Regions from separate parts of the Ruegeria sp. TM1040 genome, predicted to be linked through region 1. Evidence: riboswitches for the same ligand, from Rfam matches in the RefSeq annotation. Region 1 holds a riboswitch; each other region holds the start of a gene.
What was found. Region 1 has a riboswitch for thiamine pyrophosphate ahead of thiC (phosphomethylpyrimidine synthase ThiC). Riboswitches for the same ligand answer to the same signal wherever they lie in the genome.
Positions count from the first base shown of each region.

Region 2: it holds a riboswitch for thiamine pyrophosphate, as region 1 does, so the genes downstream of both, thiB (thiamine ABC transporter substrate binding subunit) here and thiC (phosphomethylpyrimidine synthase ThiC) in region 1, are expected to answer to the same signal.
Region 3: it holds a riboswitch for thiamine pyrophosphate, as region 1 does, so the genes downstream of both, thiD (bifunctional hydroxymethylpyrimidine kinase/phosphomethylpyrimidine kinase) here and thiC (phosphomethylpyrimidine synthase ThiC) in region 1, are expected to answer to the same signal.

Region 1 covers NC_008044.1:2,154,789-2,164,523, reverse strand. Annotated here, with positions in the region: gene TM1040_RS14715 (hydrogen peroxide-inducible genes activator) at 1-349, shown strand, start outside; gene TM1040_RS14710 (hypothetical protein) at 401-670, opposite strand; gene TM1040_RS14705 (aromatic ring-hydroxylating oxygenase subunit alpha) at 667-1,821, opposite strand; gene TM1040_RS14700 (LysR substrate-binding domain-containing protein) at 1,915-2,829, opposite strand; gene TM1040_RS14695 (5-oxoprolinase subunit B family protein) at 2,966-3,736, shown strand; gene TM1040_RS14690 (biotin-dependent carboxyltransferase family protein) at 3,733-4,758, shown strand; gene TM1040_RS14685 (LamB/YcsF family protein) at 4,800-5,573, shown strand; gene thiC (phosphomethylpyrimidine synthase ThiC) at 5,740-7,566, opposite strand; TPP riboswitch at 7,687-7,809, opposite strand; gene TM1040_RS14675 (DUF2478 domain-containing protein) at 8,130-8,648, shown strand; gene TM1040_RS14670 (CoA-binding protein) at 8,723-9,187, opposite strand; gene TM1040_RS14665 (YHS domain-containing (seleno)protein) at 9,515-9,735, opposite strand, start outside.
Region 2 covers NC_008044.1:2,975,054-2,984,788, reverse strand. Annotated here, with positions in the region: tRNA gene TM1040_RS18550 (tRNA-Leu) at 49-135, shown strand; tRNA gene TM1040_RS18545 (tRNA-Leu) at 292-378, shown strand; gene aroC (chorismate synthase) at 626-1,738, opposite strand; TPP riboswitch at 2,058-2,162, shown strand; gene thiB (thiamine ABC transporter substrate binding subunit) at 2,215-3,195, shown strand; gene TM1040_RS18530 (thiamine/thiamine pyrophosphate ABC transporter permease ThiP) at 3,171-4,742, shown strand; gene TM1040_RS18525 (thiamine ABC transporter ATP-binding protein) at 4,729-5,424, shown strand; gene TM1040_RS18520 (glutathione S-transferase) at 5,542-6,144, shown strand; gene petA (ubiquinol-cytochrome c reductase iron-sulfur subunit) at 6,369-6,929, shown strand; gene petB (cytochrome b) at 6,945-8,273, shown strand; gene TM1040_RS18505 (cytochrome c1) at 8,292-9,083, shown strand; gene TM1040_RS18500 (chloramphenicol phosphotransferase CPT family protein) at 9,225-9,735, opposite strand, start outside.
Region 3 covers NC_008043.1:698,774-708,508, forward strand. Annotated here, with positions in the region: gene TM1040_RS03680 (TRAP transporter substrate-binding protein) at 1-439, opposite strand, end outside; gene TM1040_RS03685 (GntR family transcriptional regulator) at 641-1,342, shown strand; gene TM1040_RS03690 (Crp/Fnr family transcriptional regulator) at 1,352-2,017, shown strand; gene TM1040_RS03695 (YgaP-like transmembrane domain) at 2,113-2,325, shown strand; gene TM1040_RS03700 (YeeE/YedE family protein) at 2,328-2,759, shown strand; gene TM1040_RS03705 (DUF6691 family protein) at 2,764-3,192, shown strand; gene TM1040_RS03710 (MBL fold metallo-hydrolase) at 3,219-4,103, shown strand; gene TM1040_RS03715 (SulP family inorganic anion transporter) at 4,173-5,939, shown strand; TPP riboswitch at 6,029-6,132, shown strand; gene thiD (bifunctional hydroxymethylpyrimidine kinase/phosphomethylpyrimidine kinase) at 6,176-6,979, shown strand; gene TM1040_RS03725 (FAD-dependent oxidoreductase) at 6,976-7,950, shown strand; gene thiS (sulfur carrier protein ThiS) at 7,934-8,128, shown strand; gene TM1040_RS03735 (thiazole synthase) at 8,131-8,901, shown strand; gene TM1040_RS03740 (thiamine phosphate synthase) at 8,898-9,494, shown strand; gene TM1040_RS03745 (HesA/MoeB/ThiF family protein) at 9,491-9,735, shown strand, end outside.

The DNA of each region.
Region 1 (9,735 bases):
GGAACAGTTTCTCAGCCTCAACCCCGCCTATGCGCTGCGGCGGCAGGTGGAGGGGCTGGCGCAGACGGTTGGCGCGCGGATGCAGGACGACATTGATGGCACCAGCCTCGACGCGATCCGCCAGATGGTTGCGCTCGGCATGGGGGTGACGCTGATGCCGCAGTCCTACACGCGCTCCGAAATCGACAACCGCAAGGATGATGTCTGCGTGGTCACCCTGAAGCCAGGCCTAGAGCGCCATATCGGCCTTGCGTGGCGCGTCTCCAGTGGCAACCCGGCGAGCTTTGAAGAACTGGCAGAAGCCATTGCTGTGATGGGCAAAACAGACCCCAAGGCCGCCATCACTTGAAGGGGACCATCCAGTAAACGCGCCCATGCGTTAAATGGCGCCCGGGGGAGGTTATTGTTCGAGCGGCCAGGCGCGCCCATAGGCCACAAGCCGGTGGTTCAGCTCTTGGGCGCGCGCCACGCCTGCTTCCAGCGCAAAGACAAAGGCCTGCGTCAGAAAGAAACAGGCTGCATCAGTGTCGCCCTCGGCCTCCTTGCCGTCCGCCGCAATGGCATAGAGCTCGACCAGCTGTGCCAGATCATGCTTGGCATGGGCGGCCAGAATGGCGTGGTGCAGGGCAGCCGCCTCTTGCGGTGAGATCTGCAACTCGACAGCACTCATGAGGCGCGCGCAGCCTCGATCTGGGTGGCAACCCAATGGTGAAAATTATGCGTTGGCCCGTCCATCGCGGGGGAGAAACGCCCGCCGTCGAACATCGGCCCATGCCGCCCCTTCTGCATGCCCTCGACCACAAAGACGTCTTCTTCAAAAACGGTCTTCCAGAGCTGCGCATTCTGATGGCGCAACGGGTCCAGCTCGGGTGTCTCGGCGCTTGATTTTGCGTAGTAGAGCTCGATGTGCTCGACCGTTTCCTCGCATCCCTTGGGCTCCAGGACGATTGCGAAACTATGGTCGCGCTGAACCCCCAAGAGGACGTTGGGATAGAGCGCGACATATTCTCCGCCGGTCTCCCATTTGTCGCTGAGCCCTTCGAAATCGGGAAAGACTTCATCCTCGGCCCCGCGCAGCTGGCGATAGACCAACGTTCCTTGGCCGGAGTATTTTCCTTGTTTTTCAATATTGTAGTGATCTTCTAGTCGCGAGTAGCTGTTGAGACCAGGATGCACCCAAGGCAGATGATAGCTCTCGCAGTAGTTTTCCACCGCGAGCTTCCAGTTGGTTTTGACTTCCAACTTCAGCGAGCTTTCCGGTCCGCCGTGGTGCAAGGGGCGGTCGAATTCCTGCCAGCGTTGCAGAAGGTCCGCATGCACCTCCTCAAAGGGCGCGGCCTTGCCGTCGATATTCACAAAGATCACGTCCTGCCAGACATGAGCGCGAAAAGAGACGAGGCTCAATTCGTCCATCTTTACGTCGGCATGGGTGTTCTGGCCAACCCCGCCCACATGGGGTGCAGCGCGCAGCTTGCCTTTCAGGCTGTAGCACCAGCTGTGATAGGGGCAGCGGATGGTGCCACGGATGTTCTTGGCTTCTTCCACAAGGATCATGCCCCGGTGCCGGCAGGTGTTTTGATAGACATGGACACCGCCATCGTGATCGCGCACCAGCAACAGCGGCACACCGAGGAAATCCACGGGCTTTGCATCGCCGGGGTTGGGGATGTCCTTGCCAAAACCCACGCCGGACCAATTGGCAAACAGCACTGCAGCGCGCTCCTCGGCAAAGACCACCGGGTCGATGTAATGCGCATTGGGCAGCCCGTTGGCGCGATTGACCGACGTGAGGACAGACTGAAGTGAGACTGGCTTGGTCATCCGGCGCTCCTTTGAACGGATGTGGCAAGGATCTTGAGCCGAGGATGTGGCGCAGCGCGGGCGCCCTCAATATCAGAAAATCTCACTCACACGTTAGCAGGGCTCATCCGTGATCTGGCTGGCCTCTTCGATGATCCAGTCGCGCAGCAATCTGGCGCTGGGCGTCAGCTCCTCGTCGGGTTTGCTGACGAGGAAAAACCGCTCTGGTGCGGGCAGGACATGCGGGCCGATGATCGCTAGGTCGCCCTGTGTGATGAGCGGCGAGATCAGCCGCTCCCAACCCAGCGTCAGCCCGGCGCCATCGCGCGCCGCCTGCAGCGCGATAGAGTAGTTGTTGACCCGGATGCCCGAAGCCACCGGACCGCTGTAGCCAAGCTGGCGGAACCAGTCGTGCCATTTGGTCCAACTGATGTCGTCGCCCTCCAGATGGATCAGGCGCTGGCTGGCCAGCACGTCCAGATCCGCGCCTGCCAACTCGGCGGCCCGCTCCGGGGCGGCAACAGGCAGCAGGCGATCGCGATAGAGCGGAAACTGATCCAGCCGCTGATCCTTTTCGCGGCCATACCAGATATAGAGATCAAGTTCTGCCGAGGTGGTGAAAGCCCGGTCGCGCACCACCTGGTTGATGTTGATCTCCGGGTGGTCGCGCCAGAACCGGATCACGGCAGGCGATAGCCACATGGCCGCCATCGCCGTGGTGGAGCCCACCGTCACCACGCCTGCGCTGCTCTGGTCGCGGATGGACTGCAGGCTTTGTGAGATGCGGGTCAGGGACCCCGCCAGCGTGTCGTAGAGGGTCTGCCCCGGCACCGTCAGATCCACGCCGCGATGCTTGCGGCGAAACAGCGCCACGCCCAATTCCCCCTCCAGCGCTTTGACTTGGTGGCTGACCGCGCCCGGTGTCACCGAGAGCTCCTTGGCGGCGTCCTTGAAGCTGAGGTGGCGCGCCGCCGCTTCAAAGGCGGTGAGCGTGGTCAGGGGGGGCAGATTGTAGTGGCGGCGAGACATGCGGGCGGCTCATGGCTAGGGGTGATGTGACTATGGGCTTCGCGCAGGCACTTGGCGAGAGGCTTCCCGACAAAAGCCCGGCCGCTACCGACATTTGGGTCTGGTCTTTCCCGGCAACCGCTGGCAGTCATATGCCATGACAAAAAGCCCCATACGTGTTGAGCCCCCCGTCGGGGATACGCAATGGCCCGAAGTCGCGACAGCCGGCTTTGACGGCGTGGTGGTGCGCTTTGCCGACCGGCTGAGTGAGCCCGCAAATCGCGCAGCACTTGCGTTTCGTGCGGCGGTGGATGTGGCCGGTTGGGCTGCGGTTGAAGAGACATCGACCTCCTTGGTGTCCACCTACCTGCGTTTTGACCCTCTGGGGACGTCACATGCCGAGATGATTGCCCAGGTCGCGGCGCTGCTGGAGACCCGCGACTGGTACGCCGCCGCCTTGCCGCAGGGGCGCAAGCTCTGGCGGGTGCCGACGGTGTTTGGCACCGAACTCGCCCCCCAGCTCGAAGAGGCTGCGGCGCGGGCCGGCCTCAGCGCAGGTGAGGCGGTCACGCAGATTTCACAGACCCGGCTTCGGGTGCAGACCATCGGCTTTGCCCCCGGCCAGCCTTACCTGGGCGAGTTGCCGCCCGCCTTTGACATCCCGCGCCAGACCGAGCTCACCCCCGAAGTCCCCGAGGGGGCCGTGGTCGTGGCGATCCGCCAGATCGTGCTGTTTTCTGTCACGACCCCAACCGGCTGGCGCCACATCGGTCAGACCCGCTTTCGCCTCTTTCGCCCCGACGCGCCAGAGCCCTTTGTGCTGCGTCCGGGCGATGAAGTGCTGTTTGAGCCCATCTCGCCCGAACGCTACGCCGCGCTCGAGCGCGCGGGAGTGGATGGTGGCGCCACCTCCGAGGTGCTGACATGAGCGTGCGCCTTATTGTTCACCGCGCAGGACCGGGTCTGAGCATTCAGGATCTTGGCCGTAGCGGCTATCTCGCCTTTGGTCTGTCGCGCGGTGGCGCGGCGGATCGGCTGGCGCTTTATGAGGGCGCGGCGCTCTTGGGACAGGAACCAAGCGCGGCGGCCATCGAGATGGCCGGGCTTGGCGGCACATTTGAGGTCACAACCGATACCCGTATCGCCCTCACAGGTGCGCCGATGAAGGCCACGCTACAGGACGGCTCGGAATTGCGCTGGAATGCCAGCCACCTTCTTGCGGCCGGGATGCAGCTCAGCATTGGCGCAGTGCGGGCGGGGTCGTATGGCTACCTTCATGTGGGCGGCGGCATCGCAAACGCGCTGCAGCTTGGCGCGCGCAGTGCGCATCTCGCCTCGGGGCTTGGCGCACGTCTCCGGGATGGGGCGGAGCTGCCCCTTGGTGACGATGCAGGGGGTGCAGTCAATATGACCCTGACCCCCGAGCCGCGCCTGGACGGCGGCACGCTGCGCATGGTGCCAAGCCTGCAAACCAGCCTTTTTGGCGCGGCAGAGGTGGCCCGCTTTCAAGAGGTACGCTTTCACCGTGACAGCCGCGCCAATCGCATGGGGGTGCGGCTCTTGCCGGAGGGGCAGGGGTTTGCGCTTGAGGGGGGCTTGAGCGTTCTTTCCGAGGTGATCGCACCCGGTGACATTCAGGTCACCGGCGATGGCACGCCCTATGTTTTGATGAGCGAATGCCAGACCACCGGCGGCTATCCCCGCATCGGCTCTGTTCTGCCTTGCGATATGCCGCGCGTGGCACAGGCACAGGCAGGAGCGGCGTTTCGCTTTGAACAGGTGACACTTGAGGAAGCGGTCGAGATTGAACGGCGGGCCCGCGCCGAGCGCGAGCGTCTGCCCTCCCGGCTGACGCCGCTTGTGCGTGATCCGGCCCGAATGCGGGATCTTCTGTCCTATCAACTGGTGAGCGGCGTGACCGCCGGGCGCGATCTTGATGAGGCGCTCTGAGCGCGCTGCGGACGCAAACGAACGAAGGAGGGCCATGGGCCATGACATCTACCGTAGATCTGAATGCCGACATGGGCGAGAGCTTTGGCCCGTGGGTGATGGGACGCGATGCCGAGGTGCTGGACGTTGTGACCTCGGCCAATGTGGCCTGCGGTGTACATGCGGGCGACTGGGACGTCATGGCGCAGACCATGGCCGATGCGGTGGCGCGCGGCGTCGGCATTGGCGCGCATCCGGGCTTTCCCGATCTTCAGGGCTTTGGCCGGCGTAAGCTGCACTTGCCGCATGAGAGCCTCGGCAATCTGGTACAGTACCAGGTGGGCGCCGCCCAGGCGATGGCAGAGGCCGCCGGGGGCAAGGTGCGTCATCTGAAACTGCACGGGGCCATGGCCAATATGGCCGCAGCCGATCATGACATGGCGCGCGCCTGTTATGAGGCTGCTCTGCGGGTCGCGCCGGAGATCATCATCATGGTGATGGCAGGCACTCAGCAGCAGGCCGCAGCCGAGGCGCTGGGCTGCAATGTCGCCTGCGAGATCTTTGCTGACCGGGCTTATAACGCCGATGCCTCGCTGGTGGATCGGTCCTTGCCGGGCGCGGTGATCCATGATGCCGAGCGTGCTGGCGCGCGGGTGGCTCAGATGGTGCAGGACGGGGCAATTCTGGCCGAGGACGGCAGCCGTATCCCGGCGCGCATCGACACCATCTGCCTGCACGGCGATACGCCCGAGGCGCTGGAGATCGCGCGCGCGGTACGCCGCCAGCTCGAAGATGCGGGCGTCACCTTGCAGCAGTTCGACGGCAAGCCGCTCTGATCAGGCGCTGATCCGGGCCTGATTTGGGTAGGCTACGGCGGGGAGGCTCCCGCCCGTCAGTCATGCCCCACCTTTTCAAGGTGGGACCCGACCTCCCGTTGGGCCGGGCGCTGCCCGCGCGCCTAAAGAGGCGCACAGGCAGCGCAGCGGGTGGCCACGGCTGCGCTCAGGCCTCTTCTGGTGCGGTGTCCTTCAGTGGTACATAGAGTTCACCGCCTTCGCGGAATTTTGCCGCCATCGCCTCAAACCCTTCTTTCTGGGCTTCGGCGCGGATGTCGTGGCTGATCCGCATGGAGCAGAACTTTGGCCCGCACATGGAACAGAAATGCGCGACCTTGTGGGCCTCCTTGGGCAGGGTCTCGTCGTGGAAGCTCTGCGCGGTCTCCGGGTCGAGCGAGAGGTTGAACTGATCCTCCCAGCGGAATTCAAACCGCGCGCGGCTCAGCGCATCATCGCGCCGCTGCGCGCCGGGCAGACCCTTGGCCAGATCAGCGGCATGGGCGGCGATCTTGTAGGTGATCACCCCGGTTTTAACGTCATCGCGGTCCGGCAGGCCCAGATGTTCCTTGGGCGTCACGTAACACAGCATCGCGCAGCCAAACCAGCCGATCATCGCCGCGCCAATCCCGGAGGTGATGTGATCGTACCCCGGCGCAATATCCGTGGTGAGCGGGCCGAGCGTGTAAAACGGCGCCTCGTGGCAGCACTCCAGCTGCTTGTCCATGTTCTCCTTGATCTTGTGCATCGCCACATGGCCCGGCCCCTCGATCATCACCTGACAGTCCTTGGCCCAGGCGATTTTTGTGAGCTCGCCCAGCGTTTCCAGCTCGGCAAATTGCGCGGCGTCATTGGCATCGGCAATCGACCCGGGACGCAAGCCATCACCCAGCGAGAAGCTCACGTCATACTGCCGACAGATGTCGCAGATCTCCTCGAAGTGCTCATAGAGGAAGCTCTCGCGATGGTGATGCAGGCACCATTTCGCCATGATCGACCCACCGCGCGACACGATCCCCGTCACGCGTTCCACGGTCATCGGCACCATATGCAGCCGGACGCCCGCATGAATGGTAAAGTAATCGACGCCCTGTTCCGCCTGCTCGATCAGCGTGTCGCGAAACACCTCCCATGTCAGATCCTCGGCGATGCCGTTCACCTTCTCCAGCGCCTGATAGATCGGCACGGTGCCGATGGGCACCGGGCTGTTGCGGATGATCCATTCGCGGGTGTTGTGGATGTTGCGGCCCGTCGAGAGATCCATCACCGTATCTGCGCCCCAGCGGATCGCCCAGACCAGCTTGTCCACTTCCTCCTCCATCGAGGAGGTCACCGAAGAGGTGCCCATATTGGCGTTGATCTTCACCTTGAAATTGCGGCCGATGATCATCGGCTCCAGCTCCGGGTGGTTGATATTGGCGGGGATGATGGCGCGCCCTGCGGCGATTTCAGCGCGGACAAACTCTGGCGTCACGTAGTCGGGGATATTGGCGCCAAAATCCTCCCCGTCGCGCGCACAATGACAGGGCGACAGATCGCGTAATTGGTTTTCTCGGATCGCCACGAATTCCATCTCGGGCGTAATGATTCCTGCGCGCGCATAGGCCAGCTGAGTCGGAGCGGCCCGCTGCCTCCCGCGCAGGGGCGCCGGTTTTACAGGAAACTCAGGCACCAGCCGATCGCCTTCGACAAAGCCATTGTCTGCAGCGGTCACATCGCGGCCACTATAGGCCTCAACATCGCAGCGGGCCTTGATCCACGCCGCGCGCAACGGGGCCAATCCCTCGCGGATGTCGGTTGACACATCGGGGTCGGTATAGGGGCCGGAGCTGTCATAAACCGGTAGCGGCGCCTCGCCCGCAGTCGGGTGGGTGGCGATTTCGCGCATCGGCACGCGGATGCCTTCATGCATCTCGCCTGCCACATAGATCTTACGGGAGGCGGGCAGGGCGCCCGTTGTGACGTTGGGGGTCGGGTGTCGGGTTGGGGTGTTCATCTTGGTGCTCCTCGAGTCCATTCTCAAAAACACCAATTGAGCCGGGCCTCAGGAAAACGGGGCAGGGTGTTCAGATCCTGCCGTCTCAGATCAGCGCGAACGCGCCCTGAACGGGGGCGGTGCGCGACTGTCCTAGCTTCCTCCGCCAGTATCAACTGGGTCAGGTTCAAAGGGTCGCGTCACCGGGATCACTCCCCGTCCGCCTCTCAGTCCCCTTGGGTTGGGACTCCCCTGCGTGCTGCAAGGGGTAGAGCAGCCCCCAAAAAGCGTCAAGCGATTCCCGGCGAGTGTGCTAAGATGAACTCGCGCTATGGGTGTGAGTGCGTCTAGGCATAGTGATTAAAATCAGTGTATTACAGGAAAGTTGTCATGCTGGTGTCTCGCCCGCACGCCTTTTGGCACAGCTCTTGCGCGATGCGCCGCGCCATCCCTGCGCAGGTCGGGCTGCGACAACAGCCCTCTGGTCGGCGCAAGCCAACCGCGCTACGGTTGCCGGCAAAAGACACAAAGGATACCCCATGTCTGCTACCCCCATGTCGGATGACCCCACATCGCTTGCGCCCATGCAGCTGACCTATGTGATGACAACAGAACGTGGCGCCACCGACCGGCTTCTCACGGCCTTGGCCGAGCAACTGGCCAGCAAGGGGATCCGGACTGCCGGCATCGTGCAGACCAACACGGAATGCTACGACAATAAACTCTGCGATATGGATGTGCGGGTGCTGCCAGAAGGTGAAACCATCCGCATCTCGCAGTCGCTGGGCGAGGGCGCGCGCGGCTGCCGTCTCAATCCCGACGCACTCGAACGCGCGGTCGGTCTGGTCACCAGCTCCCTCTCTCTCTCGCCTGCGCCGCAGGTACTGCTGGTCAACAAATTTGGCAAACATGAGGCCGATGGCCGCGGCATGCGCCCGATCATTGCCGAAGCGCTGGCGATGGGGGTGCCGGTCGTCTGTGGCGTGAACAGGATGAATGTCGAGGCCTTCCAGAATTTCGCCGAAGGGCTCTGTGAAGAAGCCAGCCCGGATCTCGATGCCCTCGTAGCATGGGTCGAACGCGCGATTGCGCATCCTGCCTGATCCCTCCGGCCCGCTTCAGCTTTTCAAAAATATCTCGGGGTCCGGGGCAGCGCCCCGGCGCGTTCCGCCAGTGGTCACAGTTTCGATGAAATGATCCCGGTGGCAAAACCACCCTGACGCAGTTCACCAAAGAGGCGCTGATACTCGATTTTTGGGCATCGGTTCTGGATCACGGTGAGGCCGCGCGCCTCGGCTTTTGCGGCGGCCTCTGCGTGTTCCACCCCGATCTGCATCCAGATCGTCTGGAGCGCGGGAAACACCGCCAGCGCCTCGTCCACAATCTCCGGCACCGCTTCGGGACGGCGGAAGATGTCGACCATGTCGACGGGGGCATCAATGTCTGACAGGGTGGCGCGGATCGTCTCGCCAAAGAGCTCCTTGCCCGCGTGGCCCGGATTGACGGGGATGACCCGATACCCCTTGAGGGACAGGTATCTGGCGACATAGTAACTGGGGCGCACCGGGTTGGTTGAAACCCCAACCACGGCGATGCTGTGCGTGCGACGAAGAACGTCTTTGAGAAGCGTATCCGAATACATGCCGCCACTCTGGGTCGCCTGCGATTGCCATGCAAGCCCTTCTGAAAGGGGCTCACGGATTTGGCACCAATGCCTCGACAAGAAAAAAGCGCCCGAATGGCTTCGGGCGCAAGGTGTGGAACGAGGGACAGTGAAAAAGATCTACGGCGGTTCCAGCGCCATAGTCTGTGATACTAGGTGGGGCTCAGCCCGCCGGGTTAAAGGGATCTCGCGATTTTGTGATCACGACCGCCGGGTTGCGCCTTGACGAATCGGCCTCAACCTCGCGGCCAGGTTGTAGGGGTCACGATACGCGCCGCATTGCTTGCGCGGGTCAGGCCTCAGCGCTCATTGGGCGCGCAGCGCCTCCGGCCAGGACGCCTGCGCAGCTTTGAGCATCTGTTGCCTGTCTTCTTGCCACAGGCTGCGCCCGCGCGCAGAATTGAAAAGAAACAGCTGCCCATCCACGATCTCCCAGGTCTCCGGATCGCCGACCGAGGCGTGCCCGCGTGAGAGCCCATAGGCGCAATGCCCGCCGAACCTTGGCGCAAAGGCCCGCGGATCGGCTT
Region 2 (9,735 bases), 820 kb from region 1:
TTGACGCTCCCCAAGACTCGGCTTATACGCCGCTCTCACGACATCTGTGCCCAGATGGCGGAATTGGTAGACGCGCTAGCTTCAGGTGCTAGTGTCCGTATGGACGTGGAGGTTCGAGTCCTCTTCTGGGCACCAAAATTCCCTCTCAATATAGCTTAAGCAATTGATTGCAGACGCTTTGCAAGCATCCTGCGAGTTCGATCTTGCTTCGTGTTTTTGCACGTTCGGAGGTGCATTTTCCGCTTGCCGCTCCAGCGTTTCCGGCTTATACGCCACTCCCACGACATCTGTGCCCAGATGGCGGAATTGGTAGACGCGCTAGCTTCAGGTGCTAGTGTCCGTATGGACGTGGAGGTTCGAGTCCTCTTCTGGGCACCAAAATTCCCCAAAGCATCCCATGTTCAGCCAATGGCATCTGTGTCGTGAATGGATCGACCGCATTTGGCGCGGCGCCAATTGCATCGAGAGCCGTATTCTGAAGTCGGGCAGGCACATGAAACTGCCAAGTGCGTAAAAACGCGCTCACAACACCCCCCGTGTGCCACTCCGCTAGCTATCTCTGTGGGTCCGCTCTATGTGCGGCGGCTGTTCGCGAGAGCCCGCAGAACGCGCGCTCTTGATTGGTTCAGTCGGGCGCGCCGATCACGCCCTGATTCTCGCCAATCTGCCCGCGGTGCAACAGGATGTGATCGAGAATCACAAAGGCCATCATGGCCTCTGCCACGGGCACTGCGCGGATACCGACACAGGGATCATGGCGGCCCTTGGTGATGACTTCGGCAGCCGTCCCGTCTTTGCGAATCGACTGGCGCGGGGTCAAAATGGACGAGGTCGGCTTCACGGCGAAACGGATCACCACATCTTGGCCCGTTGAGATTCCTCCCAAGATACCACCCGCGTGATTCGACGAGTAGACAGGCGCACCGTCATTGCCCATGAAGATCTCATCCGCGTTCTCGGAGCCCTTCAACAACGCAGCATTCATGCCTTCGCCGATTTCGACGGCTTTGACAGCGTTGATCGACATCATTGCCGCTGCGAGATCGGTGTCGAGCTTGCCGTAGATTGGCGCTCCGATGCCTGCGGGTACGCCGCGCGCGACCACTTCGACAACAGCGCCAACCGAGTCGTGCTGCTTGCGAAGGGCCTGCAGATAGTCTTCCCAGTCCTGAACAGCGGCGGCATCGGGAATCCAGAAGTCGTTCTGATCGATGGCAGACCAGTCAAACCGCGCGCGGTCGATTTCCATTTCCCCCATGCGGGTCATATAGCCCTTGATCTCGATCCCCGGGGCCAAGGACTTGAGGGCTTCGCGCGCTACGCCACCTGCTGCCACCCGCGCTGCGGTTTCGCGTGCAGAGGATCGTCCACCACCGCGATAGTCGCGGTTGCCGTATTTCTGAAAGTAAGTAATGTCCGCATGTCCTGGGCGGAATGTCTGGGCGATCTCGCCATAATCCCGTGAGCGCTGGTCGGTGTTTTCAATCATCAATTGAATCGGCGTGCCGGTCGATTTTCCCTCAAACACACCAGAGAGGATTCTCACCGCGTCAGGCTCATTGCGCTGGGTGGTGTTCTTGTTCTGACCGGGGCGGCGCTTGTCGAGCCAGTGTTGAAGCATCTCTTCCGAGACTGCGACATTTGGCGGGCAGCCATCAACCGTAGCGCCCAAAGCGGGCCCATGGCTTTCACCCCAGGTGGTGACTCGAAAAAGGTGGCCAAAAGAATTCATGGACATGCGCGCGGATCTCCTTTGATTTGATCCTTTAGCGAGAAAGCCTGCCCGGGAAAAGAGACCCGCGTCGCAACAGGTCAGATAAGCGCAAAAACCAGCACAGATTTGATGCTGCAGGGCTTGGTTCTTGAAGGTTTCCGCAGATGTCTAACATCGGCAGTGTGGCATCGCCCCCCTTCTGTCCCTTTGGGTCGCACCCCGGCGATCCTCCCAGTTAAAAGAATAACGTCCACTGGCCTTCTGCGAACCTCAAATATCCCGGAGCGCGAGGCAGAGCCTCGCATGCCAGCCCCTTGCAAAGCCTACCTTGCGCTTCTAGTGTCGCCCCACCTCGGGGTGCGCGAGCGGTCGTGCTGAGATGCCTATGGGCGAACCCGCTGAACCTGAACCGGATTATACCGGCGTAGGGAAGGTTTGGTATGACAAGGTGTCTACACCGCGCTCTCCTCCTTGCCTGACGCCGCATATTGGAGGACGACATGAAATCCCTCATCTTTGCGAGCGCCACTTGTTTAGCTACTGCAGTTGCCGCTGCGGATACGCCGGAATTGGTGGTCTATACTTACGACAGCTTTGTCTCGGAATGGGGACCCGGACCGGCCGTCGAAGAGGCTTTTGAAGCGGTCTGCGGATGCGATCTGAAATTCGTCGGCGCGGGCGATGGCGCTGCGCTGCTCGCGCGGATCAAACTGGAAGGCGCTCGGTCTGACGCGGATGTGGTCTTAGGGCTCGACACCAACCTTACCGCGGCAGCCAAGGAAACCGGATTGTTTGCGCCAGTGTCGGTTGAGGCCGATTACGCACTGCCAATCACCTGGAGCGACACGCATTTTGCCCCCTATGACTGGGGATATTTTGCATTTGTTCACAACGCAGATGTTCCGGCACCTTCGAACTTTGAAGCCTTGGCTGACAGTGATCTGAAAATCGTGATCCAGGATCCAAGGTCCTCGACGCCGGGACTGGGGCTCTTGATGTGGGTAAAGGCCGCATATGGGGAGGACGCGCCTGCCCTCTGGGAAGGTCTCAGCGACAATATCGTCACCGTCACCAAAGGCTGGTCCGAAGCATACGGACTGTTCCTCGAAGGCGAGGCAGATATGGTGCTCTCCTACACCACGTCGCCCGCCTATCATCTGATCGCCGAAGAGGACGACAGCAAGTCGGCTGCACTATTCGATGAAGGTCACTACATGCAGGTCGAGGTCGCGGGCAAGCTCGCGGCGAGCGATGAGAGCGCATTGGCGGATCAGTTCCTCGAGTTCATGGTCTCTGATGCCTTCCAGTCGATCATCCCAACCACAAACTGGATGTACCCCGCCGTCACGCCTGATTCAGGCTTGCCACAGGGGTTTGAAACCCTGATCAGCCCGGAGAAATCACTGCTTCTGCCCGAGGACGAAGCCGCTGCGCTGCGCGCCGAGGCGTTGGAAGAATGGCGCGCAGCGCTCAGCCGATAAGCTTGCCCGTCGTCGCGACCTGGCCCGGAACCTGCGCTGCTCTTGGTGTGTTGCTCTTGGTTCTGGGCACACTTGTCGCGGTCGCCTGGCATGCTGACGGGGGCGCTAGGTTTGCCGCAGCCGATTGGGCCGCGCTTCGCTTCACGCTCGTCCAAGCAAGCCTGTCTGCGCTGCTGAGTGTCGGGCTTGCCGTGCCTGTGGCGCGTGCCTTGGCGCGGCGGCGCTTTTGGGGGCGGCGTGCACTCATTACCTTGCTCGGCGCGCCATTCATCCTGCCCGTGATTGTTGCCATTCTCGGATTGCTCTCTGTCTTTGGGCGGTCTGGTTGGGTGAGTGACATCCTCAGCCTCATCGGCGTGCCGCCCTTGCAGATCTACGGGCTGCACGGGGTAGTGATTGCCCATGTGTTCTTTAACTTGCCACTGGCGACCCGTCTGATCCTTCAGGGCTGGCAAGAAATCCCGGCCGAACGCTTTCGTTTGGCGGCACAGTTGAACGCGGGGCCGCGCGCAATATGGTTCTTGATCGAATTGCCGATGCTGCGACAGGTCCTGCCGGGTGCTGCGGCGGTGATTTTCGCCATCTGCCTTTCCAGCTTTGCGGTTGCCTTGACCCTGGGGGGCGGGCCTCGCGCCACCACGCTGGAACTCGCGATCTACCAGGCCTTTCATTTTGACTTTGATCTTGGGCGGGCGGCGATGCTTGCGACTGTGCAGCTTGGTCTGACCATTGTGGCAGCACTTCTAGCGCTTCGGGCCTCCACCACCGAGGGGCTGGGGGCTGGACTTGATCGTGCGGTGATGCGTTGGGACGGCAAAGGCGCATTCACGCGCTGTCTGGATGGTGTCTGGATTTTCGCTGCTGCTCTGTTCCTGCTGTTGCCATTGCTGTCGGTGGTGATGGCAGGGCTCCCGGGGCTTTGGACGCTGCCGCGTTCGGTCTGGAGCGCGGCATTGGTCTCTTTGCAGGTTGCAACCCTGAGTACGGTGCTGTTGTTGATTGTTGCGCTGCCGCTCTCGGCGAGCATCGCGCTTGGACGCAAGCGCTTGGGCGAGGTCGCGGGGATCCTTGGGCTCGCCGCGTCGCCATTGGTGATTGGGACTGGATTGTTTGTCATGGTCTATCCCTTTGTGGATCCGCGCCTCTTGGCTCTACCGGTGACGGCCCTCGTGAACATGGTAATGGCCTTGCCCTTTGCGCTGCGCATCCTCGTGCCACGCCTGCGGCAGGTGCTTTGGCAGAATGGCCGGCTTGCCTTGGCGCTGGATATGCGCGCGGGTACGGTCTGGAGGATTGTTCTGCTGCCGCGCTGCCGCGCGCAGATCGGATTCGCGACCGGGCTTACTGCTGCGCTTTCGCTTGGCGATCTTGGTGTAATCGCACTTTTTGCTGATCCAGAAGTCGCCACCCTGCCGCTCCAGGTCTACCGGCTGATGGGGGCCTACCGGATGGAGGCGGCGCAGGCAGCGGCGCTCCTGTTGTTTGTGTTGTCGATAGGTGCATTCTGGGCGCTGGACCGGGGAGGGCGTTTTCATGCTGAGGCTTGAAGATCTCGATATTCGCAAAGGCAGCTTTTGTCTGTCGGGCACGGCGTCGATAGGCGCGGCCGACTCCGTGGCGGTTATCGGGCCTTCGGGTGCCGGGAAATCCACCCTGCTCGAGGCGATTGCGGGGTTTCAACCGTTGCACGCGGGTCAGGTCCTCTGGCGTGGCGAGGATCTCACTGCGCACAGGCCGGGACAACGCCCGGTGGCGATGCTCTTTCAGGATGGCAATCTATTTCCACACCTGACCGTGCGCCAGAATGCCGGGCTTGGGATTGATCCCAATCGGAAGCTCAGGCCGAAGGAGAGGCAGACTGTGGAGGAGGCCATTGCGCGTGTGGGGCTGGGCGGCCTGGAGGAGCGCAAGCCAGCAGAGCTTTCGGGAGGGCAGCAAAGCCGTGCGGCGCTGGCCCGGGTGTTGGTGCAAAGACGCGATATTTTGCTTCTGGACGAGCCGTTTGCGGCACTGGGGCCGGCGCTCAAGGCCGAGATGCTCGATCTCGTCAAGGAAATCACCTCTGAAAACGGTGTCACCTTGTTGATGGTGAGTCATGATCCAGATGATGCGCGCCGCATTGCCGATCAGGTGATCCTGATAGCCGAAGGTCAATTGTATCCTCCTGCGCCGACGCATGCCTTGTTGGACAACCCGCCGCCAGCGCTTCGGGGATACCTCGGAGCCTGATTTCGTGACGAGGGATTGCGTCGAAATGCCAGCCGCTCTGTGCGGTTTTTGCGATCACCCATTTCCCAAACGGGCATCTACCCGCTAGAGTTGCGCCAACTTGGGAGACCTCATGAGATGAAGCTTTTTTATTCGCCCGCTTCCCCCTTTGTTCGCAAAGTGGTTCTGGTTCTGCACGAGACAGAGCAGTTGGATGACGTGGAACTGCAGCTTGTTGCCACCACGGTGACAGAACCGGATTCGGCCCTTGCTGCCAGCAATCCGCTGGCAAAAATCCCAGCTCTGGCCCGCGAAGGCGGCCCCACCCTTTATGACAGTCGGGTTATTTGCGAATTTTTGGACTCCCGCGCAGGGAGCACGCTGTACCGTGGCGGTTGGGACATAAAGGTTCTGGAGGCGACAGCCGACGGGATCATGGATGCTGCGGTCTCCATGTCTTACGAAAAGCGCCTGCGCCCAGCTGAAAAACAATGGGATGCTTGGCTCGAGGGACAGACTCGCAAGGTGCTTGGCGGTTGCAGTGCTGTAGAGACGCGCTGGATGCCTTTGTTGTCCGGCCCAATAAATATTGGCCAATTGGCTGTTGCTGCGGCCCTGGACTATGTGGATTTTAGGCACCCTGATCTGAACTGGCGCGCCGCTGCGCCCGAGTTGGCCGCATGGTTCAAAACCTTTGAAACGCGCCCCGCCATGGTGGCCACGAATCCGCGCCAAAGTTGAGTATCGGAGTTCACTTCGTTTTAAAGGAAGCTAACGCAGATAGGTACTAAAGGCGCAGCAGTGCAACAGTTCTGCGACAGAATGCATCATTCAAGCGGGCCTGCGCTGCTTTGACCGCTAGACGAACCCGGTTTGCATCGCTAGACACGCGGCTGAGTCACCGCGTTTATTGCGGTGTAAGCGCATGTTTGCCCTAAACGGGCGCTGAAACTTGGAGAAAACTCGTGTCCCACGCAGAAGACCACGAAGGAACCCGGAGAGATTTCCTCTACTACGCCACCGCTGGCGCAGGGGCAGTCACCGCGGGTGCCGCCGTTTGGCCACTGGTCAACCAGATGAATCCCTCGGCTGACGTTCAGGCCCTGTCCTCCATCCTTGTGGACATTTCAGGCGTCGACGTCGGCACGCAGATCTCTGTTATGTTCCTTGGTAAGCCGGTGTTCATTCGCCGCCGCACACAGGAAGAAATTGACGAAGCACGCGCTGTCGAGATGGCAGAGCTGATCGACGCCTCTTCGGAGAACCCCAACAAGCCGGGGACCGATGCTTCGGATGAAAACCGTACTCTTGATGAGAATGGTGAATGGCTGGTGATGATGGGTGTCTGTACCCACCTCGGCTGTGTTCCGCTCGGCGACGGTGCCGGCGAATTCAACGGCTGGTTCTGCCCGTGCCACGGCTCGCACTACGATACCGCAGGTCGTATCCGCAAAGGCCCCGCACCGCAGAACCTTCACATCCCGGTGGCTGAGTTCACCGACGAAAACACCATCAAGCTGGGATAAGGAGGGGCGCACGCAATGTCTGGTATTCCGCACGACCATTACGAGCCAAAGACGGGCGCAGAGAAGTGGCTGCACAGCCGCCTGCCGATCGTTGGCCTCGTTTATGACACCATCATGATCCCCACCCCGAAGAACCTGAACTGGTGGTGGATCTGGGGTATCGTCCTCGCTTTCTGTTTGGCGCTGCAGATCGTGACCGGCATCATGCTGGTGATGCACTACACGCCGCACGCCGATCTGGCGTTTGCCTCTGTCGAGCACATCATGCGCAACGTGAACGGCGGCTACATGCTGCGGTATCTGCACATGAATGGTGCATCGCTGTTCTTTGTTGCCGTCTACATTCACATCTTCCGCGGCCTGTTTTATGGGTCCTACAAGGCCCCGCGTGAAATCACGTGGATCGTGGGCATGCTGATCTATCTGATGATGATGGGCACCGCCTTCATGGGCTACGTTCTGCCTTGGGGTCAGATGTCCTTCTGGGGTGCAACCGTGATCACCGGCCTCTTTGGCGCGATCCCGTTCATCGGCGAGCCGATCCAGACCTGGCTTCTGGGCGGACCCTCGGTGGGCAATGCGACCCTGAACCGCTTCTTCTCGCTGCACTACCTTCTGCCCTTTGTGATTGCGGCCCTCGTGATCGTTCACATCTGGGCCTTCCACACCACGGGCAACAACAACCCGACCGGTGTTGATGTGCGTCGCGGTTCCAAGGAAGAAGCCAAGAAAGACACCCTGCCGTTCTGGCCCTACTTCGTGATCAAGGATTTCCTCGGCCTTGCGGTTGTGCTGGTTATCTTCTGGGCGATTGTCGGCTTCATGCCGAACTATCTTGGTCACCCGGACAACTACATCGAGGCCAACCCGCTGGTGACACCTGCGCATATCGTTCCGGAATGGTACTTCCTGCCGTTCTACGCGATCCTGCGTGCCTTCACCTCTGAAGTTTGGGTTGTACAGATCGCCTCCTTTGTGACCGGTGGTATCATCGATGCGAAGTTCTTTGGTGTTCTGGCGATGTTTGGTGCGATTGCCGTCATGGCGCTGGCGCCCTGGCTCGACACCTCTCGTGTACGCTCGGGCAAGTACCGCCCGCAGTTCAAGTGGTGGTTCCTGCTTCTGGTCATCGACTTCTTTGCCCTGATGTGGCTGGGGGCGATGCCTGCGGAAGAGCCTTATGCGACCTTCTCGCTGATCGCATCGGCCTATTGGTTCGCATACTTCCTCGTGATCCTGCCGCTTCTGGGTGTGATCGAGAAGCCAGAGCCTATCCCCGCCACCATCGAAGACGATTTCAATGCCCACTACGGCAAGAAATCCGAAGCTACTCCTGCTGAATAAGAAGAAGGACAGCTACCAATGTTCAAGAAAATTGTAACCGGTGCTGCCTTTGCTCTGGCACTTGTTCCGGCCGCGTCTTTCGCGGCTGGGGCAGGCGGCCATGTCGAAGACTACGCCTTCTCTTTTGAGGGGCCGTTTGGCACCTACGACCAGAACCAGCTTCAGCGTGGCCTTCAGATCTACACCGAGGTCTGCGCGGCATGTCACGGTCTGAAGCAAGTACCGATCCGCACTCTCTCTGACTCTGATGGCCCGGGCATGCCCGAAGATCAGGTCCGGGCTTACGCGGCGGACAACTTCGAGGTGTTCGACCCCGAGCTTGATGATTTCCGCCCGGCCAAACCGGTGGATCATTTCCCCGAGAACACGGCCCTTGGCGCACCGGATCTGAGCCTGATGGCAAAGGCGCGTGCGGGTTTCCACGGTCCCTATGGCCTTGGCATCAACCAGCTCTTCAAGGGCATGGGCGGCGCGGAATACATCGCCTCCCTGATGACCGGCTACACCGGCGAAACCAAGGTGGAAGCCGGGACCACGTTCTACAAGAACACCGCCTTCCCCGGTGGCTGGATCTCGATGGCACCGCCGCTCGCGGATGAGCAGGTGGAGTTCATCGACGGTCATGAAAACGACCTCGAGAACCTCTCGAAGGATGTTTCGGCGTTTCTGATGTGGACTGCAGAGCCCAAGATGATGGCGCGCAAGCAAGCCGGTTTTGTTGGTGTGCTGTTCCTGACCGTGCTGTCGGTTCTGCTTTACCTCACCAACAAACGCCTCTGGGCCCCGCACAAAGGCAAGAAAACCTCCTAAGGGTATCCTGCTGAAAGTTTGAGAAACCCTCGCATCTTCGGATGCGGGGGTTTTTTTTGATTCTAGAAATGGGGCCAGCCCCTCTGCGCCTGACGGCGCATTCACCCCGGGATATTTGCCGTTAGAAGAAGGGGGAGGGGATCAGTTGAAGAACCGGGAGCGGGCTAGTGGTGCAGAGGTCATCGACAGGATGGATCTGACACTCTCCTGGAGGGGGGCGGAGCCATCCAGCGTCAGATCATAGCTGAGGTCGCGGTGAACATGTTCAAAATCCCGCGCTGCGCTGCCCGCCGGGCGGTCGCCGCGCGCGGCCTCGCGGGTCTCGAGCGTGGATAGCGAGGGCGTGAGGCCGATGAAAATGACCTTGTGGCCGCAAAAGAGCTGCTGGAGATCAGCATGCCAGCCCGGCGTGTCGAGGATATGCTCAAGGATCAGGTCGTTCCCGGCATCCGCAAAGGCTTTGACCGCCCTGTGAAAGCCGGAGAAGAATCCAGCGCGCGCTCCTGCCCAATCCGGGTAGGCCTGCGGCTCCCAGGCTCCGCTGTCGCGCAGATGATCGATGGAGAGATGCAGGAGCGGTCGGGAGGAAGCCTCTCTGATCGCTTTGGCGAGTGTGGATTTGCCGCTGCTGGAGGGGCCATGCAGAAACAGT
Region 3 (9,735 bases), on a different replicon from region 1:
AGAGGAAAGGCTTGATGCCAAAGCGGCCATACATCTCGTCATAGAGCGCCTGACCGCCACCATGGTAGAGCCAGCCAAACTGCTCGTCTGCGCGCAGGCCAAAGGGCTGCGAGCCAAAAAGCAAAATGCCCTTGGATTTGGACCCCCAGTAGGCCGGAACCGCATGATAGAGCTCTGCCGTGCCTTCGGAGACCGCATCAAAGACGCCGCGTCCCGGCACAAGCTCGCCTGCAGCAAAGAGTTTGACCTCAATACGTCCACCCGACAGCGTTGTGATGCGGTTTGCGAGCATCTGTGCGGCGACACCCGGCCCCGGCAGGTTCTTGGGCCAGGCTGTGACCAGCTTCCATTGCATCTTTCCTTGGGCAATCGCTGGGCTCGCCAAGGCTGTGGCGGCTGCGCCCATGGCACCAGTCTTGAGAAACGCGCGTCTTTGCATGTGTCCAGTCCTCTGTCGGTAGGTCTGCGATCTGGCGCGCGCCGGATGCAGACTCGGTTTTGTTTTGTAGGTGCTTTACTTTAATATGTAGGTACATATTGTTGTCAATCTTCCTCGCACCCTTTGACCAAGGCAATCTGGACAAGCAGGGGCTTGCACAATTATCAGGCAATGGGTGGCGGTTGACCTTGAGGGTGGTAGATGGTGGAGAAGCGACGACATTCCTGGATGGAGATCCGGGACAGTATTCGCAGCATGATCTTGAACTCGACCTATGGGCCGGGAGACAAGCTGCCGCGCGACGAGGAATTCGCCCTGCAATTTGGCTGCGCGCGCTCAACGGTTCATCGGGCAATGCGCGATCTGGCGCAGAGCGGGGTGGTCGAGCGCAAGCGCCGCGGTGGCACCACCGTCCGGCGGGATCCGGTCACGCGGGCGACCTTGGACATTCCGATCACCCGGCTCGAAGTGGAGCGACGGGGGAGCCAGTATCGGCACCGTTTGCTACGCAAGTCGGTCCAGCCAACCCCGCCTGCGATCATGGCAAACTTTGATCTCTCTGAACCCCGCAACATGTTGCGGGTCGAGGCGCTGCATCTGGCGGACAATCGTCCCTATATCTTTGAAGATCGCTGGATCTGCCTAGAGACAGTTCCCGAAATCGCCGACGTGGACCTGACACGGGAGAACGCCAATGAATGGCTGGTGCGCAATCGTCCCTACAGCCGCTGCGATCTGCGTCTCTATGCCCGCAAAGCCACCCCGAGCGATCAGGACGTCCTGCAAAGCCATGACGGCGACGCGTTGTTTGTGATGGAGCGCACAACCTGGATCGGTGCTGCGCCGATTTCCAGTCTGTGCGCCGTGGCTCATCCCGGCTATCAATTGTTCACCCAAGGATAGAACACGGTTATGCAGATCGCAGATTGGACCGCGCATTTTCAGGGCACCCGGGCCTTGCCCGATGCCACCCGTACCCGCCTCGAACAGGTGAGCCATGCGCAGACCTACAAGAAAGGGCAGGAAGTCTTTGGTCCGGCCAACCTGCCGGACAGTCTGCTGTTTCTGCTCAAAGGGACCATCAGGGTCTCGCAAAGCTCGGACAATGGCCGCGACATCGTGCTCTACCGTGTGGATGCGGGTGAAAGCTGTGTCCTTACAACCGCCTGCATGCTCGCTGAGGAGGCCTATAACGCCGAGGGCATTGCCGAAACCGATGTGACCGTCATTCAGCTCCCGAAGTCTACTTTTGACCAATTGGTGGCCGAGGAACCCGCATTTCGCTCCTTTGTGTTTGCAGCCTATTCACGCCGACTCATTGATCTGCTGCGGGTGGTGGATGATGTGGCCTTTGGGCGCATTGATGTGCGCCTTGCCGACCGACTCCTGACACTCGCGGGCGCAGATAGTGAAATCGCGGCGACGCACCAGCAGATTGCCAGCGAATTGGGAACCGCGCGCGAGGTAATCTCGCGGGTGCTGCACGACTTTCAAAAGCGGGAAATGATCAGCCAATCTCGAGGGCGCATCACCATATTGAACCGCGTCGCATTGCGCGCCATGGCCGAGAGCGTCTGAGGCTGCAGCCACAAAAAACCGCTTGGGTGACAATATCACTGAAGCTGACGCGCCAACCGGTTAGATTTTGGTCAACGATCTAATTGGAGAATGGCATGGCGATGAATGTCGGAACACTTGACCGGATCTTGCGCGCGGCACTGGCGCTGGGACTCTTGTATCTTGCGCTGATGAGCGACCTTGCGCTCTTTCAAAGCGCTATCGTGCGATACGGCGCAATCGCGGTTGCTGTGGTAATGCTGGTGGTGGCGATGACGCGGGTCTGTCCCTTCTACACCATCTTTGGTCTCAAAACCTGTCGGAGATAAAAATGCAAACTGACTTTACGCCTGTGTTGTCATTTGGGGGCGGGACCTTGATTGGCTTGGCTGCCGTTCTGCTGATGCTCGGACTGGGCCGCATCTTGGGGGCAACAGGAATTCTGTCGGGCACAGTCTTTGTGACCTCGCGAGAAGAACTGTCTTGGCGCGTCGCGCTCATACTCGGCATGCTGCTCGCGCCCGGAGCGATTTATTTCGCCACCGGCGTGATGCCTGCCATTTCGGTTCCCTCAAGTCCCGCCATGATCGTCATTGGCGGCGTGATTGTTGGCTTCGGCGCAAGCCTTGGCTCTGGCTGTACATCCGGGCATGGCGTTTGCGGCCTCTCGCGGCTTTCGCTGCGCTCTATCGTAGCGGTCCCCACCTTCATGGCAACCGCGGCCATAACCGTATTCCTGATCCGTCACGTTTTTGGAGGCTAACAAGATGCGATTTATCTATACTGTTCTGACCGGCCTTGTCTTTGGCGTCGGGATCGCGCTCTCTGGGATGATGAATCCCGCCAAAGTTCTGAATTTCTTTGATATTGCAGGGGGGTGGGATCCAAGTCTTGCCTTTGTGATGGGCGGCGCGCTCACCATCACATTTATCGGCTACCGGTTGGTCTGGCGCCGGCAGGCACCGCTTTTTGAGGGGCGCTTTCAGATCCCTTCTTCGACCTTGATCGACTCAAAACTGGTGGGGGGTGCGGCGCTCTTTGGGGTTGGCTGGGGCATCGCCGGCTTTTGTCCTGGTGCGGCGATCCCGGCCCTGGGCACCGGCCGCTGGGAGGTCGCGCTGTTCCTCCTCGCAGTCATTGGCGGTTTTTTTCTGCGCCGTCTTCTTTCAAACTTGCCCAGTAACGTCACCTCTTAATCCACATGCTATCCGGAGCGGATTCTATGGCCCATTACCCTGTGAATATGGACGTCAAACCCGAGGTTCAGGCTTTCTTTGACGAGGCCACAAACACGATCAGCTATATCGTAAAGGATCCCGCGTCGTCCGCCTGCGCCATCATCGACAGCGTGATGGACATCGACTATGCGGCGGGGCGGATCACCTATGAGCATGCCGATGCATTGATCGATCACATCACGTCGCAGGGGCTACAGCTGGAGTGGATCATCGAGACCCATGTTCATGCGGATCACCTCTCGGCCGCGCCCTACATCCAAGAGAAGCTGGGCGGTAAGATCGCAATCGGTGCCAAGATCATGGTGGTGCAGGACACTTTCGGCAAGATCTTCAATGAAGGCACGGAGTTTCAGCGCGATGGCTCCCAGTTCGACCGACTGCTGGAGGACGGCGACACCTATATGATCGGCTCGATGCAGGCTTTTGCGATGTATACGCCCGGTCACACGCCCGCCTGTATGGTACATGTGATGGGAAATGCAGCCTTTGTCGGCGATACGTTGTTTATGCCCGATGGCGGCTCTGCCCGCGCGGATTTCCCCGGCGGTGACGCTGGAACCCTGTATGACAGCATCCAAAAGGTGCTGGCGCTGCCGGACGAGATGCGGCTGTTCATGTGCCACGACTATGGCCCGAACGGGCGAGACATCGCGTGGGAGACTTCGGTGGGCGACGAAAAGGCCCATAATATCCACGTTGGCGGCGGCATCTCGAAGGAGGAGTTTGTCAAATTCCGCACCCAGCGGGACGCGCAGCTTGATATGCCGAAGCTCATCATTCCATCCCTGCAGGTCAACATGCGGGCAGGCGAGGTGCCCACCGACAAAGACGGGCATCCTATGCTCAAGGTGCCTCTGAATGGTCTCTGATCTTCGCATCACCATCGCGTAGCGGGCCCTGCCCGGGCGCGATTGGCTGCATAAGGAACCCCAATAAGAATGCCGAGCTTTCGCCAATATTTCCCCATCCTCGTATGGGGCCGGGACTACGACAAATCCGCCCTGTCGAATGATCTCATAGCGGCGGTGATCGTAACGATCATGTTGATCCCGCAGTCGTTGGCCTATGCCCTTTTGGCGGGATTGCCGCCCGAAGCGGGGATCTATGCCTCCATCGCGCCTATCCTGCTCTATGCGGTTTTTGGCACCAGCCGGGCGCTTGCGGTTGGTCCGGTTGCGGTGGTGTCGCTGTTGACAGCATCTGCTGTGGGGCAAGTGGCCGAACAGGGCACGGCGGGGTATGTCGTCGCGACCCTCACGCTGGCCTTCTTGTCGGGGAGCTTTCTGGTTCTGATGGGGGTGCTCAAACTTGGCTTCATTGCCAATTTTCTGAGCCACCCGGTCATAGCGGGTTTTATCACCGCATCGGGTATTCTAATCGCGACAAGCCAGATCAAACATATCCTCGGCATTCGTGCCGAAGGTCATACCTTGCCGGAGATGCTCTATTCGATCGCGCTGCGTCTGGGCGAGGTAAACTGGATCACCTTGTTGATCGGAGCCAGCGCGACAGGCTTTCTATTCTGGGCTCGCAAACACCTGAAGCAGACACTGCATGGCATGGGGACGCCGCCGCTCTTGGCGGATATTCTGAACAAGGCGGGGCCAGTGGCGGCCGTCGTCACCACGACTGTGGTTGTCTGGGGATTTGACCTTGCTGAGAAGGGCGTCAAAATCGTGGGTGAAGTACCCCAAGGCTTACCACCGCTCACGATGCCGGGCTTTGCTCCCGATCTGATCGGAGCGCTTCTGGTGCCCGCGATCCTGATTTCCATCATCGGTTTTGTTGAGTCTGTTTCCGTGGCGCAAACTCTTGCCGCCAAGCGACGCCAGCGCATTGACCCGGATCAGGAGTTGATCGGCCTCGGCGCGGCCAATTTAGGGGCCGCCTTTACCGGTGGCTACCCGGTGACAGGCGGCTTTGCACGGTCGGTTGTGAACTTTGACGCTGGCGCCGAGACGCCGGCTGCTGGGGCCTTCACGGCCATCGGGTTGGCCCTTGCCGCCGTGGCCCTCACCCCGTTGGTTTATTACCTGCCGATCGCGACACTAGCGGCGACCATCATCGTGGCTGTGCTGAGCCTCGTCGACCTGTCGATCCTCAAAAAAACCTGGACCTATTCGCATGCCGACTTCATCGCTGTTGCGGCCACCATTCTTTTGACCCTGGGACTCGGTGTCGAAATCGGTGTCGCTTCCGGCGTCATCCTCTCTGTGGTCTTGCACCTCTACAAGACCTCTCGCCCCCATGTGGCGGAGGTTGGGCTGGTGCCCGGCACCCAGCATTTTCGCAACATCGATCGTCACAACGTCCAAACGGACCCCCGTTTGGTGTCGCTGCGCGTCGATGAAAGTCTCTACTTCGTCAACGCCCGATTTCTCGAGGACCTGATCCAGAAACGCGTCACCGAAGGCTGCGCGATCAAACATGTGGTGCTTATGTTTTCGGCGGTGAACATGGTGGACTATTCTGCGCTCGAGAGCCTCGAAGCCATCAATCACCGCCTAAAGGACATGGGCGTTGGTCTCCACCTTTCCGAGGTCAAAGGGCCCGTGATGGATCGCCTTCAAAGATCTGATTTCATTGACGAAATGAACGGAAAGATCTTCCTTTCTCAATATGAGGCCTGGGCCAATCTGACCGCGGGGGCGCAACAGGGCGCTGCGGACACAGGGCAGGGCGACCAGCTGCGCTGCGGCGCATGAGCCTATCTTGTTACAAGAGATCGTTGCACATAACGCGCGCCATGAGAGCGGGTGCGTTTGACTTCACGCGACACAGTTGCTAGCTGAACAGCGAACCGTTGGGGTGCCTCCTGGAGGCTGAGAGGCGTGCATGCGCTAACCCATCGAACCTGATCCGGGCAATACCGGCGTAGGGAACGGTCTACTGATGTGCGGACTCTCTCTTTGCCGGTGCCCCTATTTATGGGAGCATTGTAGTGGCGCATATCGCATTGACCATCGCAGGATCTGACAGTGGCGGCGGCGCCGGTATTCAGGCGGACCTCAAGGCCATGTCCGCGCTTGGCGTTTACGGTGCCAGCGTGGTTACGGCCATCACCGCCCAGAACACCCGCGCCGTAACGGCGGTGCATTCAATCCCGCTAGAGGTCATCTCGGCTCAGATTGAGGCTGTTCTGAGCGATCTTGATGTGCGCGCGATCAAGATTGGAATGCTCGCTACCCCGGGCATAATCGGCTGTGTCCATGAGGCGCTCGGCGCATTTTCGGGGGAAATCGTCCTTGATCCGGTGATGATTGCCAAATCCGGTGATGCGCTGCTTGCTGCGGATGCGGTCGACAGCCTTCGAAAGGAGCTTGTGCCAGGCGCCACTGTTCTGACCCCGAACCTGCCCGAGGCGGCGTGCCTGTTGGATCAACCGGTTGCGCAGTCGACTGATGAGATGATCTCGCAAGGTCTCGCACTTTGCGAGCTGGGGGCACAGGCTGTACTCATGAAAGGCGGCCATGGGGCAGGGGAGATCTGCGAAGATATTCTTGTTTCGGGGGGCGAGGTCCGCGCATGTTTCCGTGCGCAGCGCCAGCACACAAAAAACACCCATGGCACCGGCTGCACCCTTTCCTCTGCCATTGCCGCTGGCCTCTCCAAAGGCCTGACGCTTCCAGAGGCCGTGCAGGAGGCGCATGAGTACCTTCAAGGCGCAATTGCCCAAGCGGATGCGCTGGCCGTGGGTCATGGTCACGGCCCTGTCCATCACTTCCACGCCTTCTGGTCCGCATGATGCTCTATTCTGTCATCGGAGCGGGTGTCGCTGGGCTCGCAGTTGCCACGGAACTGGTAGCGCGCGGCGCAAGGGTGCAGGTCTTTGACCCCGCCGGTCCGCCCGGCGCCCATGGGTGCTCGTGGTGGGCAGGGGGCATGCTTGCCCCTTGGTGCGAATACGAAAACGCCGAAGAGCCGGTCTTGCGGCTGGGGCAAGAGGCAATCCAGTGGTGGCAGGACAGAACCCAAGTCACCCATCGCGGCACTTTGGTGGTGGCCGGGCGGCGCGACATTCCGGATCTGCGCCGCTTTGCTCGCCGCACCGAAGGGTTTCGTCAGATCGACCACGACATCACGGAACTGGAACCCGATCTCGTTGGCTTTTCGCAGGCCCTCTTTTTTGAAGAAGAGGCTCATCTGGACCCGCGCCGGGCGCTTGCGGATCTCTATCAGAGGCTAATGCAAGAGGGCGTGGTGTTTCATGCTGAGTGCGCGCCGGACAATCTTGAAAATGTGATTGATTGCAGAGGTTTGCAGGCGCGCGATTGCCTGAAGGATCTACGCGGTGTTAAGGGTGAAATGCTGGTCATCCGCTGCCCGGATGTGACGCTGACGCGACCTGTGCGACTGCTGCACCCGCGGATGCCTCTCTACGTTGTGCCGCGTGGAGACGGCCTCTATATGCTCGGCGCAACCATGATCGAGAGCGAAGACCGCGCCCGGATTACCGCGCGCTCGATGCTTGAGTTGCTCAGCGCTGCCTATGCGCTGAACCCGGGCTTTGGCGAGGCGGAGATCCTCGAGATCGGCGTCGATCTGCGCCCTGCATTTCCCGACAACCTGCCACGGATCCGCCGGTTGAAGGGGCGGATCTATGCCAATGGGCTTTATCGGCACGGGTATCTTCTTGCGCCCGCGTTGGCGCGTGGCGTGGCGGATCTGGTGCTCAACAACATACATTCGGAGATGGTTGATGAAGATCACTGTTAACGGCGCGGCGGTGGAGGTCACGGCCACCACGCTCGCGGCGCTGCTGGAAGAACGCGGATTTTCGGGACGGGTCGCAACGGCAGTCAATGAAACCTTTGTCCCGGCAACTCAGCGCGCGACGCAGCCCCTGAGCGATGGCGACCGGATCGAAATCCTCGCACCGATGCAGGGGGGCTGAGCATGAAGAGCTTTTACGGCGTTGAGCTGCCCAATCCTCTGATGCTGGGCACCGCCCAATATCCAAGCCCTGCGGTTCTGGAACAGGCCTTTCGCCAAAGCGGAGCCGGGGTGGCGACAGTTTCGTTGCGCCGCGAAGGGGCCGGGGGGGCGGGTGCGTCCTTTTGGAAGCTGATTGCGGATCTTGGCGTGCATATTCTACCCAATACCGCCGGATGCCACACCATCAAAGAAGCTGTGACCACAGCGCATATGGCGCGCGAGGTTTTTGACACGAACTGGATCAAGCTTGAACTGATTGGCCATACCGACAGCCTGCAACCGGATGTGTTTCAACTGGTGGAAGCCGCAAAGATCCTGACCGGGGAGGGCTTCAAAGTCTTTCCTTACACCACCGAGGACCTGATCGTTGCCGAGCGTCTTTTGTCGGCAGGTTGCGATGTGCTCATGCCATGGGGCGCGCCGATCGGGTCCGGCAGGGGGCTGAACAACCCTTATGCCCTGCGCGCGATGCGTGCGGAGTTTCCCGAGGTTCCCTTGGTGATCGATGCGGGCATTGGCCTGCCGAGCCACGCCGCGCAGGCGATGGAAATGGGCTTTGACGCGGTGCTGCTGAACACGGCCGTTGCGCGTGCCGGTGATCCTCCGATGATGGCACGCGCGATGATGGCAGCAATTGAAGCCGGACAACTGGCGCATGCGGCTGATCCGATCGAGGCGCGCGATATGGCCGAAGCCTCGACACCTGTGATTGGAAAGGCGTTTTTGTCATGACGCTCGATCGTTTCTATCCGATTTTTGACGACGCCAATTGGCTGCAGAGGATGCTGCCATTAGGCGTCAAGCTGGTGCAATTGCGCATCAAGGATCAGCCCATCGACGTGGTTCAGCAGCAAATCACACGGTCCCGCGGTCTCTGTCGTCAGCATGGCGCGGTTCTTGTTGTGAACGATTACTGGCAGCTTGCAATCGAGCTGGGCTGCGATTGGGTTCACCTTGGCCAGGAGGATCTCGACGATGCAGATCTGAAAGCCATCCGCGCTGCCGGTCTCAAACTGGGTGTCTCCACCCACGATGAGGATGAGCTTGATCGCGTGCTTGCACTGTCACCGGAGTATGTGGCTCTGGGACCGGTCTACCCGACCATCCTGAAGCATATGAAATGGCACGAGCAGGGGCTGCCGCGGGTGCGCGAATGGAAAACCCGGATCGGCTCTATCCCGTTGGTCGGCATCGGCGGCATGTCTGTCGAGCGCGCGCCCGGGGTATTTGAGGCCGGCGCCGACATCGTTTCTGTGGTCACCGATATCACCCTCAACTCAGATCCCGAAGCGCGGGTGCGGCAATGGGTCGAGGCCACGCGATGAGCCGCTATGCTCGCCAGATGATGCTGCCCGAGGTGGGGGCTGTAGGGCAGGCGCGTCTCAGCACTGCGCGCGTTCTGGTTGTAGGGGCAGGGGGTCTCGCTGCGCCGGTTCTGCCGCTCTTAGCGGGGGCCGGGATCGGACATATCACCCTGATCGACGGCGATGTTGTGAGCCTGTCCAATCTGCATCGCCAGACCTTGTTTCAAGAAACCGACTGTGGCCGTCCCAAAGCCGAAGTCGC